Microbulbifer sp. A4B17: one gene and its partner. The protein of the gene in region 1 interacts with the protein of each later gene in a pairwise test. Links are inferred from orthologs where the notes say so. Each region holds a gene or a part of one and is shown on either strand. Other genes may lie near its edges.

Evidence for each region. Proteins that work in one complex are often made in the same cells at the same time.
Region 2: the proteins of BTJ40_RS16935 (region 1) and mrcB interact in binary tests that used the Escherichia coli proteins (3 or more experiments, as listed by UniProt). The link is inferred for Microbulbifer sp. A4B17 from one-to-one orthologs.

Annotation. Positions count from the first base shown.
Region 1 is NZ_CP029064.1:3,852,314-3,856,992, reverse strand. Bases 1-2,896 are described here. They hold BTJ40_RS16935 (penicillin-binding protein 2), read left to right. Parts: upstream 1-517; coding sequence 518-2,275; downstream 2,276-2,896. Other genes in these bases: BTJ40_RS16930 (UDP-N-acetylmuramoyl-L-alanyl-D-glutamate--2,6-diaminopimelate ligase), read left to right, coding at 2,272-2,896; ftsL (cell division protein FtsL), read left to right, coding at 39-329; rsmH (16S rRNA (cytosine(1402)-N(4))-methyltransferase RsmH), read left to right, coding at 1-49. Also shown: more of BTJ40_RS16930, read left to right, coding at 2,897-3,804; murF (UDP-N-acetylmuramoyl-tripeptide--D-alanyl-D-alanine ligase), read left to right, coding at 3,797-4,679. UniProt on the Escherichia coli protein: Essential cell division protein that catalyzes cross-linking of the peptidoglycan cell wall at the division septum. Required for localization of FtsN.
Region 2 is NZ_CP029064.1:552,939-561,226, forward strand. What follows is about bases 2,156-5,302. They hold mrcB (penicillin-binding protein 1B), read left to right. Parts: upstream 2,156-2,511; coding sequence 2,512-5,094; downstream 5,095-5,302. Other genes in these bases: hemB (porphobilinogen synthase), read right to left, coding at 5,138-5,302. Outside these bases: BTJ40_RS02440 (EAL domain-containing protein), read left to right, coding at 1-1,080; BTJ40_RS02445 (adenosine kinase), read right to left, coding at 1,131-2,129; more of hemB, read right to left, coding at 5,303-6,148; BTJ40_RS02460 (GntR family transcriptional regulator), read right to left, coding at 6,262-6,888; BTJ40_RS02465 (benzoate/H(+) symporter BenE family transporter), read right to left, coding at 6,898-8,070; hemL (glutamate-1-semialdehyde 2,1-aminomutase), read right to left, coding at 8,231-8,288. UniProt on the Escherichia coli protein: Cell wall formation. Synthesis of cross-linked peptidoglycan from the lipid intermediates.

The DNA.
Region 1 (4,679 bases):
ATCTCGCAGTGCAGTAATGCGAGTGGCAGAAAAACTGGGTGGAAACTGAGTTTATGTCCGGCAAGGCTCTGCTTGGAATGGGAGTGATGTGGGTAGCGGTAATCCTATCGTCGCTTTCGGTTATTCAAAGTACCCAGCAAAGTCGGGAGTTGACCGCTGAGTTGGGTAAGGCGCAAAAAGCCCACGATGAGTTGCGCTACGAGCAGGAGCGTCTCCTTTTGGAAAAAAGTGCCTGGTCTGCCTATAGCCGGGTCGAACAGGTCGCACAAGAAAAATTAAAAATGCACATGCCTGCGCCTTCGGAACAGGTACTGGTGGTAGTGGATTAAACCCTAGCTGCCATCAGGTGAAGACGTAATTACCCCACTGTTTGCCCGGTGGGGTTTCTGCGTTTGGGGGCTTTGGCCTTTAAATAATTATAAAGAGTTTTGTATTAATTGGGTTTCGGGACTCAGGCCGGGAAAGTGACACGCTCAGCCTGGGCACAGAATAAATAGATAACGCCAACTGGAAAAACATGGGCGCAGTCAAAAAAAAGGATATTCAGCCGGGTATTGCCCGCTGGCGTTTTGCGCTGGTGGCAGTTCTGCTGTGCCTGCTCGCCCTGGCCCTGGTTTTCCATTTGGCCAGACTTCAAGTGGTGCCTGCTGCTGAGCGCGGATATCGTTTTCTGCAGGATCAGGGCCGGGCTCGTACCCTGCGCACTGAAGAAATTGCCGCGTATCGGGGCTCGATCGTCGACCGAAATGGTGAGCTTCTCGCCGTAAGTACACCGGTGCACAGTCTGTGGGCTAATCCGAAACTGTTACGCGAAATAAGTGATGAAGATTTAGTGCGCTTGGCTCGCGCGCTGGATTTACAGCCATCCAAACTGGGTGCCCGCCTGGAGAAGTACCGCAATAAAGAATTTATGTATCTGCATCGCCACCTGTCTCCAGAGGAGGCTGGGGAAGTGCTGGAGCTGGGTATTTCAGGTGTTTTCAGTAAAAAAGAATACCGGCGCTTTTACCCTGCTGGAGAGGTGGTAGCCCAGCTTCTCGGTTTTACCAATATTGATGATCGCGGCCAGGAAGGAATGGAGCTGGCCTACGATGACTGGCTGTCGGGACAGCCGGGATCCCGCCAGGTAATTAAAGACCTGAAAGGGCGTACTGTAAGAGATTTAGCGATCCACCAGGAAGCGCAACCGGGCAGGGATCTGCGTTTGTCTATCGATATGCGCCTGCAGTATTTGGCCTACCGGGAATTAAAACGAGCAGTCTCGGAAAACGGCGCCGCCTCGGGTTTTATGGTGATTCTCGATACTCACAGTGGTGATGTATTGGCTATGGCCAACCAGCCTTCATTTAATCCCAATGACCGTAAGGGCGCTAAGTCAGCAGCCATGCGCAACCGAGCCCTGATCGACCAATTTGAACCGGGCTCTACGGTAAAGCCTTTAACGGTACTGGCCGCTTTGGAAACTGGGCGCTATACGCCAAAGACAGAAATAAACACCAGCCCTGGATATATTCGCGTGCCGGGAAAAACCCTGGTGGACCCGGTTAATTACGGAAAAATAGACCTCACTAAGATTATTACTAAGTCGAGCCAGGTGGGAATTACAAAAATTGCTCTCGATTTGGAACCAAATTCTCTGCGGGGACTCTTTTATCGCTTGGGTCTGGGCGAGGCAGTGGGCAGCGGCTTCCCCGGTGAAGCACAGGGGATCTTGCCCAGTCGTAGCCGCTGGCATCCAATCGAGCGGGCTAATTTCGCCTTCGGCTACGGTTTAACAGTTAACGCTGTGCAACTGGCACAAGCCTACAGCGTGCTAGCGAATGAAGGGGTTAAGCGTCCTGTTTCCCTGGTTTTATCCGGTGACAAAGTGCCGGGCGAGCCTGAGCAGGTTATTGAGCAATCCTTGGCTGGGCAGGTTACAGCGATGTTGGAGACGGTGATTTCCCGGGGTACCGGACGCCTTGCCGCTGTAGAAGGTTATCGTGTCGCCGGCAAGACCGGTACTGTGCACAAAGTTGGCAGTAGTGGTTATGCGGATAATCGCTACCGCTCAGTATTTGCGGGCTTTATCCCCGCTGATAATCCGCGTCTTGCGGCGGTAGTTGTTATTGATGATCCCAGTCATGCCAAATATTACGGTGGTGAAGTTGCTGCACCGGTATTCGGTTCGGTGATGACTGGTGCTATGCGCCTGTTGCAGGTTCCGCCGGAAAAAATTGGATCGGCGGAAGGGCAATTGGCCGCGCAGTTAAGCGAGAGGGGTTCAAAATCGTGAGTCAGCGCGAACAACATTCTGTTTCTATCAAAGAATTAGTGCCGGGTTACGCCGGTATTCCCGATATTTCTGTCACTGGTATTGCCCTGGATAGCCGCAAGATAAAAGCGGGCGATGTATTTATGGCCTTGCGCGGTTCTGTGGTCGATGGTCGGGAATATATCGATGCGGCAATTACTGCAGGTGCTGCGGTAGTGCTTGCCGACGGCGACAAGCTGGAATGTAAAAGCCGTGGTGATATCCAGGTGGTCAGTGTTCCCGGTCTGGCAAAGCGGGTAGGGGAAATTGCCGCGCGCTTCCACGGTAATCCCAGTGCTGAAATGCACTTGGTCGGCGTGACTGGCACCAACGGTAAAACCACTTGCGCCTATTTGACTTCCCAATTACTGGCTCGCCACTTTGGCAGTGCAGCATTGATAGGCACCATCGGTAATGGTGTCTGGAAAGATAACCAAATCGAATTGCAGGAAACGGGTTTAACAACGCCTGACCCGGTGAGTTTACAAGCGGACTTTGCAAATTATCGCGATAGTGGCGTTGCCGCTGCCGCAATGGAAGTTTCTTCGCATTCCCTTTCTCAGGGACGTGTGCATGGGCTGATTTTTGATACGGCAATTTTTACCAATTTGAGCCGCGATCATTTGGATTATCACGGCAATATGGCCGCTTACGGCGCAGCCAAAGAGAAACTTTTCGGACTGCCAAAATTGAAGCGAGGAATCATTAACCTGGATGATCCGTTTGGCGCCCAGTTGGCAGAACGCTGCAAATTGCGTGGCCTGCGCGTTATTACTTATGGGCTGCAGGCGGGTGATTTATATGTTGCTGACCTGCGTCGCCATGAGCGCGGATTTTCTGTAAAGCTAAATTCCCCCTGGGGCAGCGGTGAACTGCACGCACCCTTAATCGGCGATTTCAATATTCACAATGCTCTGGCTGTCGTAGCTGCTGCAGCGGCAGAGGGCATGCCTTTTGAAGATATTCTTGACGCTTTCCCCACTATTAAAGCGGTGCCGGGGCGTATGGAGCGTGTCCTGGTTGAGGGTTCCGATGATGTGGGTGTATTGGTGGATTATGCCCATACACCAGATGCTCTTCGCGCGGCTTTAGCAGCAGCGCGCCCTTACTGTCGCGGTAATTTGTGGTGTGTTTTTGGTTGTGGCGGTGACCGGGATACGGGTAAGCGCGCGGCGATGGGGCGTATTGCCTCCGAGATGGCGGACCGTGCCATTGTGACTAGCGATAATCCCCGCAGCGAGGAACCACAAAAAATTATCGACGATATTCTCGAAGGGGCTGCCAGTAATATCGAAGTTGAAATTGATCGCGCGACAGCGATATCTCAGGCGGTATCTGCAGCACAACCGGGGGATATTGTATTGATCGCCGGTAAAGGGCACGAGAATTACCAAATTATCGGCAGTGAAAAAATTCACTTCTGCGATCGTGAGCAAGCTGCTGCAGCTCTCAAAGCCCGCGTGGATGAATCGGGCCAGTCAAGTGAAGGCAAGGAGAGCCAAGGTGATTAATTCCCTTACGTTGCAGCAACTGCAAAGCCGTTTTGGTGGTGAGTTAATCAATGGCTCTGTGGAGTTTGAACTGGTTTGTACGGATACCCGCAAGCTGGACCCCAAATCTTTATTTGTTGCTCTGGTTGGCGAAAATTTTGATGCGCACGATTTTGTCGGTGAGCTGGATGGCCAGGTATTGGGGTTGGTCGTCGATCGTGAAGTGCCCAGTTGCAGTTTACCGCAGTGGCGCGTTGAAGATACGACGGTCGCATTAGGACAAATTGGCTTACTGTGCCGTGAGCAGTTTGACGGTCCGGTTGTGGCCATCACAGGGTCCTGCGGAAAAACCACCGTTAAGGAGATGCTGTCTGCAATTTTTTCCCAGAGTCATACACCCTGTGTAACCGAGGGAAACCTGAACAACCAGTTCGGTTTACCTATGACTTTGTTTGGGCTGACAGTGCAACACGATGTGTTGATTCTCGAAATGGGAGCTAACGGCCCTGACGATATTGGCTACCTGTGTAGTATCGGCAAGCCGCAGGTGACGGCGGTAAATAACGTAATGCCAGCGCATGTCGAGGGCTTTGGTTCTGTTGATGCTATCGCAAAAGCCAAGGGCCAAATTTATACCAGTTTGGATGTATCGGCGACGGCGGTGATCAATACCGATGATGGCTATGCGAATTACTGGTTGGAGAATATGCCCGAAGGGGTAAAGACTCTGGGTATTGGCTTATCTAATGAGTGTGCTATCCATGCGGATAATATTGTATTGAATCCTAATGGTTGCCCTTCATTTGACTTGGTAATTGAAGGCGTTGCCCACCCTGTTAGCCTGAAATTGCTTGGTGAGCACAACGTTCACAACGCTCTGGTTGCTGCTGGATGTG
Region 2 (8,288 bases), 3.3 Mb from region 1 along the record:
CGGGTCGGCAGTGATGAATTTGCGATACTGCTGCGCGACTGCACCCTGGAGGAGGGTGGTCGAGTGGTGGCACGGCTGCGGGACTCTGTGCAGAATTTCAGTTTTCACTGGGAGGGAAATGACAGCCGTGTCGCGGTGTCCATCGGTGTTGTAGGTGTCGATCATTTTACTTCCAGTGCCAGCCAGTTACTGGCATCGGCCAACGATGCCTGTTGTAGTGCTCGAGAGCAGGGCAGAAATCGAGTTAAGCTTTTTGGTGACTCCCGCAAGGTGCTGGAGAAGCGTCGAGAGACTACCTGGGTGGCAGAAATTCACGCGGCCCTGCGAGAAGACCGCCTGATGTTGTACCGACAGCCAGTGGTTTCGCTAAAGGGGGACCGAAGTGTCCACCACTATGAAATCCTTGTGCGAATGCGTGGCCGGGACGGTGGAGTGATTTCACCGGGGCTATTTTTGCCAGCCGCAGAACGCTACGGTTTGATCGAAGAAGTGGACCGCTGGGTGATTCGTCGCGTTTTTGACTATATGGCCCAGGAGCAGCGCTTGGGTATGGGCGGAATTAATTATGCGGTCAATATTTCCGGTATTAGCTTAGGGGATGAGACCTTTGCTGATTTTGTGCTGCAGTCTTTGTCCGATGCGGGTGTAACGCCTTCGCGGGTTCAATTTGAAATTACTGAAACCAGTGCCATCAATAACCTAGAGCGGGCACTGATTTTTATCCACAAGTTGAGAGCTGCCGGTTGCAGCTTTGCCCTGGATGACTTTGGTCGCGGTGTCTCTTCCCTGGCGTATCTGCGCCAGTTGCCGGTAGATTTCCTTAAGATCGATGGAAGCTTTGTGCGCAATATGCTTGAAGATGAAATTGATAGCGCTATGGTGAGTACTATTGATCACTTGGCCAAAAGAATGGGCATCAGTACTATTGCCGAGTATGTAGAGAGTCCGGAACTGATGGATAGGCTGAGCCAGATGGGGGTGGATTATGCCCAGGGGTTCGGCATTGCGGCAGCGACGGGGTTGCCGGAACTGGATACTTACCCGGGCATCACGCATCATTCCAGAGGCTCTCAATCATAGAGCCCCTGGAAATCATGCATTCAGATGCAACGGCTGCTAGATAATTGTTACTAAACGACCGGTGCAAGTAATTCGGAGTGCTGCTCTGCCTTGAGCCGCGGTCCGTATTGGCTCACCACCTGGGCGGCAGCGCGACAGGCAAGTTCACCGGCTTCAGTAAAGGTCATCTCGCGGTTGATACCGTAGAGGAAGGCCCCGGCAAACATATCACCCGCACCATTGGTGTCGATGGCGTGGACTTCGGGGCTTTCAACTCGATGTATCTCGCTGCCATCCCAGAGCAGGGCGCCGTCGGCTCCCAGAGTGATGGCAAAGCTGCGGCAGTAATCGCGCAGGGCCTCGACAGCATCTTCTATACAGTCGGTACCGGTAAAGCCTAAAGCTTCGTCTTTATTGCAGAACAGCATATCCACACCGCCGCCGATCATCTCCCGCAGCCCTTCGCCGAAGAACTGGACCATGGCCGGGTCTGACAGGCTGAGTGCGGTTTTAACCCCGTGGGTTTCGGCTTCTTCGCGAAGCTTGATCGCTGCGGCACGGCCGGTTTCAGAGGAGACCAGATAGCCCTCGATATAGGCCCACTTGGAGCTGGACAGCGCATCGCTATCCAGCTCCGCGACCGACAGTCGCTCACTCATCCCCAGGTAAGTATTCATGCTGCGTTCGGCATCTGGGGTGATTAGCACCAGGCATTTGCCGGTGGTGCCCTGGTCGGCCTGCTTCAGCGTTTCTGGGTAGTCCACCCCGGCGCTGTTGAGGTTATTCCTGTAGAAGTCGCCATTTTCGTCAGCGGCGACCTTGCAAGAATAAAAGGTACGGAGCCCGAAATAGCTGGCAGCGATCACTGTATTGGCGCCAGAGCCGCCGCAGGCCAATGTGGCTGTGACCAGATGGTTTTGAAGGTCGTCTACCAGCTGTTGCTGGCGGGCGTCATCCACCAGGGTCATGATTCCCTTTTCCACGCCAAGGGTGCTTAAATCCTGGTCCGACACTTCGATTTCGGTATCGAGTAGGGCGGCACCTATGCCATAGAGATCGTATTGCTGCATATCATTCCTATTCGGGCTTATTGTCTACATTTCCGCCGCATTATGGACGTGATTTTGGCAAGTGCAAGGCGCGAGGCAGGGCTGGCGACAGTAAATAAAGACTTAGTCGCTTGTTACATCTTGGTGAACTAATAGGCGGTTGCTGCGGTCAATCCACGCACAGGTGTAAATAGCGCCTTCACGTGAACCATCAGGTGATAGATACTGCCAGACCTGGAATTTGGCCTGCTATTTGGGTGGGTCGTCAGTGTTGAAAGGCGCTGACAGCAAGTTATCAGCGGAGCTGCCACCTGCTGATACCTGCCTTCGACTCTCTGATCGGGCCTGCGAAACCCCGAGAGTCACTTGATGTACTGAATTGGCAGCGGGACTGAATCCTCATATGGCATCAACGAAACGCCGGCGCGTCAGAGCGTCAAAGCCCAAACGACGATATCGCTGGCTCAAGCTGCTGGTGCTGCTTGCCCTGGTGGGCTCCCTGGCGCTGGCAGCGTATATGGCTTACCTGGATGTACAGTTGCGTGAGCGACTGGACAGCCGCCAATACCAACTTCCCGCCCGTGTTTATGCCCGCCCGTTGGTGTTGCGCGAGGGTATGGCAATGCACCCGGATGAGTTGGAATCCGAATTTTCCGCCCTGAATTACCGCAAGCAGGACACCCTCAGTGAGCCTGGTTCCTGGGTTCAGGATGGGATGAGTTATAAGGTCTGGCGCAGGGATTTTATCCACGCCAATGGCCGACAGCCGGCTGCGATAGTCTCCTTCCGCCTGCGCAACGATCAAATCAGTGGTTTACGCGATGACAATGGCCGTAGTCTGGCGGAATTCCGCCTGGATGCGGCAAATATCGGCTCTTTACTGGGTGGGGGTGATGACCGCAATCCAGTGCGTTTCGATGATATTCCCCCTTTGGTAGCCAATACCCTGATCGCTGTTGAGGACCAGGACTTCCTCAATCACTTTGGTGTTTCCCCTCGTGGTATCGCCCGGGCCATGGTGGCCAATGCAAAAGCCGGACGATTGGTACAGGGGGGGTCCACGATTACCCAGCAGCTGGTCAAAAATATCTTTTTTGACCATAAGCCCAGCCTGAGGCGTAAATTCAACGAAGCGTTGATGGCCATTCTGATGGAGATACACTACGACAAGCGCTATATCCTGCAGGAATACATCAACGAGGTGTGGCTGGGACAGCAGGGTGCTCGGGGCATCTATGGCTTTGGACTGGCCTCTGAATTCTACTTTCAGCAGCCTTTGGATACTCTGGAACCCCATCAGGTAGCGCTGCTGGTAGGGTTGGCCAAAGGTGCTTCCTACTACAACCCCTGGCGCAACCCTGAACGAGCCCTGCAGAGGCGCAACACTGTATTGGAGCTGATGCTGGAACAGGGGTTGATTACCCAGGAAGAGTTCCAGAAATATTCCGCGAAGCCCCTGGGGGTGGTTAAAGGCGGTGTCGGTGCACAGAACCCCTACCCGGCCTTTACTGAGCGCTTGTTAACCGAACTCCGACCCTATTACTCCTACGAGGAGCTGCGAACTTCAGGTTTAAGGGTTTACACCACATTGGCCCCTTCGGTGCAGAAGTTGGCAGAGGAGTCTATCAGTCAGGGCGTCAGTCAGCTGGAGAAAGACCGAGGGATCAAAGCCAATTCACTCCAGGCCGCGACAGTGTTGCTGGATAATCGAAACGGTAATGTACTGGCCATGGTGGGGGATCGGAACCCGGATTATCCGGGCTTCAACCGGGCGCTGGAAGCCCGCCGCCAAGTGGGCTCCCTTATTAAGCCCGCCGTGTATCTCACCGCGCTGGAGCGACCGGAGGAATACAATCTCGCCACTCTGATTGATGATGCCCCGGTGAGAATTGAAGAAGCCGATGGCGATGTGTGGATGCCACAAAACTTCGATAAGCGCGCCCACGGGCAGATACCCCTCTATATTGCCCTGGCCAAGTCCTACAACCTGGCAACGGCCCATTTGGGACTGGATCTCGGCCTGCAGAATGTTCGCCAGACGATTCGCCGCCTGGGTGTTGAGTCCAGGCTCCCTCGGGTGCCGGCGATGTTGCTGGGTGCCGTGGAGATGACCCCGTTCGAAGTTGCCGGTATGTATCAGACGATCGCCAATAACGGTGAGACGGTACAGCCGCGCACGCTGCTCGCGGTTTCCGATGCCCAGGGAGGCCGTGTACAGCACTTCCGCCGCAAGGCTAATCGCGGTGTCGATCCTGTGCCCGCTTACCTGTTGCGCTGGGGGCTGGAGCAGGCCATGCGCGAAGGCACCGGCCGTCGTTCTGCCAAACGCTTGCCGAGCAGTATCGCTTTTGCCGGTAAAACCGGAACCACCAACAACAACCGCGACAGTTGGTTTGCGGGTTTCTCCCCGGAAGTAACGGCCGTGGTCTGGTTGGGGCGCGACGATAATGAGCGCACCCGCTTAACCGGCTCCACCGGTGCACTACCCATCTGGACAGAGATCATGCGCAAGCTGCCCCATCAACATGGGCCGGTTGAAATGCCCCGAGGAGTGGAGCTTAAGTCAGTGAACTCCCGGGGGCAGTTTATGGACCCGGATTACTGTCGCGGTGGTTATGAGATTCCTTTCTCCTACGAAAGCCAGCTGCAACCGGCGCCGGAATGTCGGGGGCAGAATCGCTGGCGCTGGTTCCGGAATCTGTTTGGCAGTGGTCGCGATGAAGCTGCTCCCAGAGAGGAAATGAGCCCTGGTTGGGGAGTAGATGCCAGCGAGCAGCAGATGCGTGATCGGCGCCGCCAACAGCTGCAAGAGCAGTTTCGTGGCGACGATGCGGAAGAATTTGGTGTTGATCCCGATTTTGACTCTGGCTTTGAAGAGGAGCCCCTGGAGTTACCTCGGGATAGCACCTTCGGTGCGGGCTCTCGCAGCGTACCGGTAGAGGAAGCTCAACCGGTGGGGCCGGATCTGGAAGATCAGTGGCCCTAAATAGATAGCGCGCGAATTAATCGCGCGCTTTTTTCATCAGCCATCAGTCCTGTAGCAGTTGAGCGGCCTCTTCAGCGAAATAGGTGAGGATGCCGTCGGCACCGGCGCGTTTAAAGGCCAGCAGGGATTCCAGAATAACTGACTCTCTCTTCAGCCAGCCATTTTCAAAGGCGGCACAGTGCATCGCATACTCTCCGCTCACCTGGTAGGCGAAAGTGGGCACCCGCAACTCCTCTTTTACCCGGCGCACTATATCCAGGTAGGGCATACCGGGTTTTACCATCACCATATCCGCGCCTTCTTGCAGATCCAGGGCGCATTCGTGCAGTGCCTCATCGGTATTTGCGGGGTCCATTTGGTAGCTCGCCTTGTTGCCACCTTTCAAGTTGCCGGCTGAGCCTACTGCATCGCGGAAAGGACCGTAGTAAGCGGAGGCATATTTAGCGGCGTAGGACATAATAAGGGTATTGCTGTGGCCTGCGCCCTCAAGAGCGTCACGAATGGCTCCAATGCGACCGTCCATCATATCTGAAGGGGCCACCATATCCGCACCGGCGGCGGCGTGGGACAGGGCCTGCTGTACCAATACTTCGACGGTCTCATCGTTGACGATATAACCGCTGTGATCCATTAGCCCATCCTGGCCGTGGCTGGTGAAAGGGTCCAGGGCTACATCGGTGATTACGCCCAATTCCGGTACTGAATCTTTCAGCTCGCGAACAGCTCTTTGCGCCAGGCCATCGGCGTCGTGGGCGGCACTGGCACAGTCGGATTTTGCCGAAGGGTCCACTACTGGAAACACTGCAATGGCAGGAATTCCCAACCCTTGAACAGCCTTCGCTTTCTCGGCCAAAAGGTCCACACTCAGGCGTTGGACACCTGGCATTGAGGCTACTTTTTGAGTTTCGTTGCGCCCCTCAATCACAAACAGTGGCAGGATCAAGTCGTCACTGCTCAATTGGGTTTCCCGCACCAGTCGACGGGAAAAATCCTTTGCGCGCAGGCGACGCAGGCGAGTGTTGGGGTAGGCACCACGGCCGAAACTTTGGCTCATCGGGAAATTACTCCGGCTATCCATAGGGCCGCAGAAACCCCGCAGCCGCAACTGGCAGCCATCATATCAAATTGCCGCAGAGGGTGATTTTGCGATTGCAGGGGGAAAGCAGTTTAAAAATGGGGCTGATGTAAGTGCTTTACCAATAGTTTGCCGGCGGCTTCTATATGTTTTGCCAACAGTGCGGCGGCCTGGTCTCCATTTCCCTCTTGGAGTGCTTTGAGAATTGCAAAGTGCTCGTCTTGACTGGTGCCCTGGTAATTCAGACCATGGGACTGGTAGCCGATATAGCGCTCACATTGCCGGTGCAGTTGCTTGACGGTACTAAATAGCGTGGGTCTTGCAGCTGCCCGGTAAATACAGGCATGGAACTCCCAATTCATTTTTCCGATCTGCTCGGCGGAGAGTTCAGGTTTGGCTTGCATGGATTCCAGAATATCTCTGGCCCGCCCCAAGATTTCTCCATTAAGGCTTTCCAGTGCCAGGGATTGCAGCAGCGGTTCCAGGCGCATGCGCATCAGGTAGAGGTCTTCCACTTCAATAGGGTCAAACTGCGGCACTGCGACGCCGCGTTTTCCGTGTCCGGTTAACCAGCCCTCATTTTTCAATCTTTGTAGAGCGTCCCTAACCGGAATACGGCTCACGGCGTAAAGCTCTGCCAGTTCGGCCTGCTTTAGTACCTGGCCGGCGGCGAAGCGCCCCTGCTGCAAGTCCGACTTAATTTTTTCGTAGAGGCCCATCGATATTTATTAATTCCTGCGCTTGAAAAACCAGTAACACACCAGCCCCCCCAGCAGTCCCCAAAAGGCAGAGCTAATGCCAAAGAGGCTGATACCGGAAGCACTTACCAGAAAAGTGATAATTCCGGCTTCGCGACTGTCGGCCTCGGCTGTTGCTCCAGCCAGGCTGCTACCAATGACGCCAATCAGTGCCAGGCCGGCGAGGCCGGCAATCAGTTCCTGGGGAAAGGCACTGAATAATGCCACAACGCCAGCGCCGCAGAGGCCCACCAACAGATAAAAAATACCGGCGGCAATGCCGGCGGTATAGCGTTTTTCGGGGTTGGGATGGGCCTCCGGGCCGGTGCAAATAGCAGCGGTAATAGCCGCCAGATTAAATGCAAAGCCACCAAATGGTGTCAGCAATAAAGAGGTGAGGCCGGTGCCACTAATAACAGGAGATATAGGCACTCTACTGTAGCCACTGGCGGCCAGGGTTGCCGCTCCGGGTAGATTCTGAGAGGTCATAGTGACGATAAAAAGAGGAAGGCCAATGCCAATTAAAGTGGAGAGGCGGAATTCTGGGGTGACCCAAACAGGGTGTGCCGCTTGCCAGCCGATCTGGGCCGATGCGATGAGTTGCAACTTCCAGCAAGTCGCCACTCCAGCCGCTAGTACCAAAATAATGGCGTAGCGAGGCGCCCAACGGCGCCCGACTAGATAGGTCAGCAACATGATGCCGACCAATAGTGGTTGTGCCTGCAGAGAAGTAAATACTGAGAGACCAAATTGCAGAAGTATGCCTGCGAGCATAGCGCTGGCAATTGGTGCCGGCACCATTCGCGCTACCCGCTCAAAGGCTCCGGACAAGCCCACGAGGAGTGTTAACAGGGCGCTAAACGCAAAAGCACCAATCGCCTCAGTAATGGGGATGCCACCTAAACTGGTGGCCAAGAGTGCAGCACCTGGAGTCGACCAAGCAGTGATTACCGGGGCGCGGTAATACCAAGAGAAGGCAATACAGGTAATGCCCATCCCCAGGCCCAGGGCGCCAATCCAGGAGGCGATCATTGCTTCACTTGCGCCAGCTGCACGCGCGGCTTCAAACACAATGGCGGCGGAACTGGCTACTCCCACCAGCACGGCGACAAAGCCTGCGCTAATGGCGGACAAGCTGGTATCTGAAAACGGTGAGCTTTTCAAAATGTATACCTTTTATATTTTGTATACATTTTTAGCTGTTAGTTTTTTGAGCGCAATAACTTTGCGGTGAAGCGACTGGGGCTTTATTGGAGGGGGGTAAAGTTAAGAGGGCAATTGAAGCAGCACCCGCAGGCTGCGGGTGCTGGAGAGAGGCAGGCAATTAGCCGAGACGGGCGAAGACGCGTTCAGCGGCGGCGATTGTGGCCTCAATATCCTTA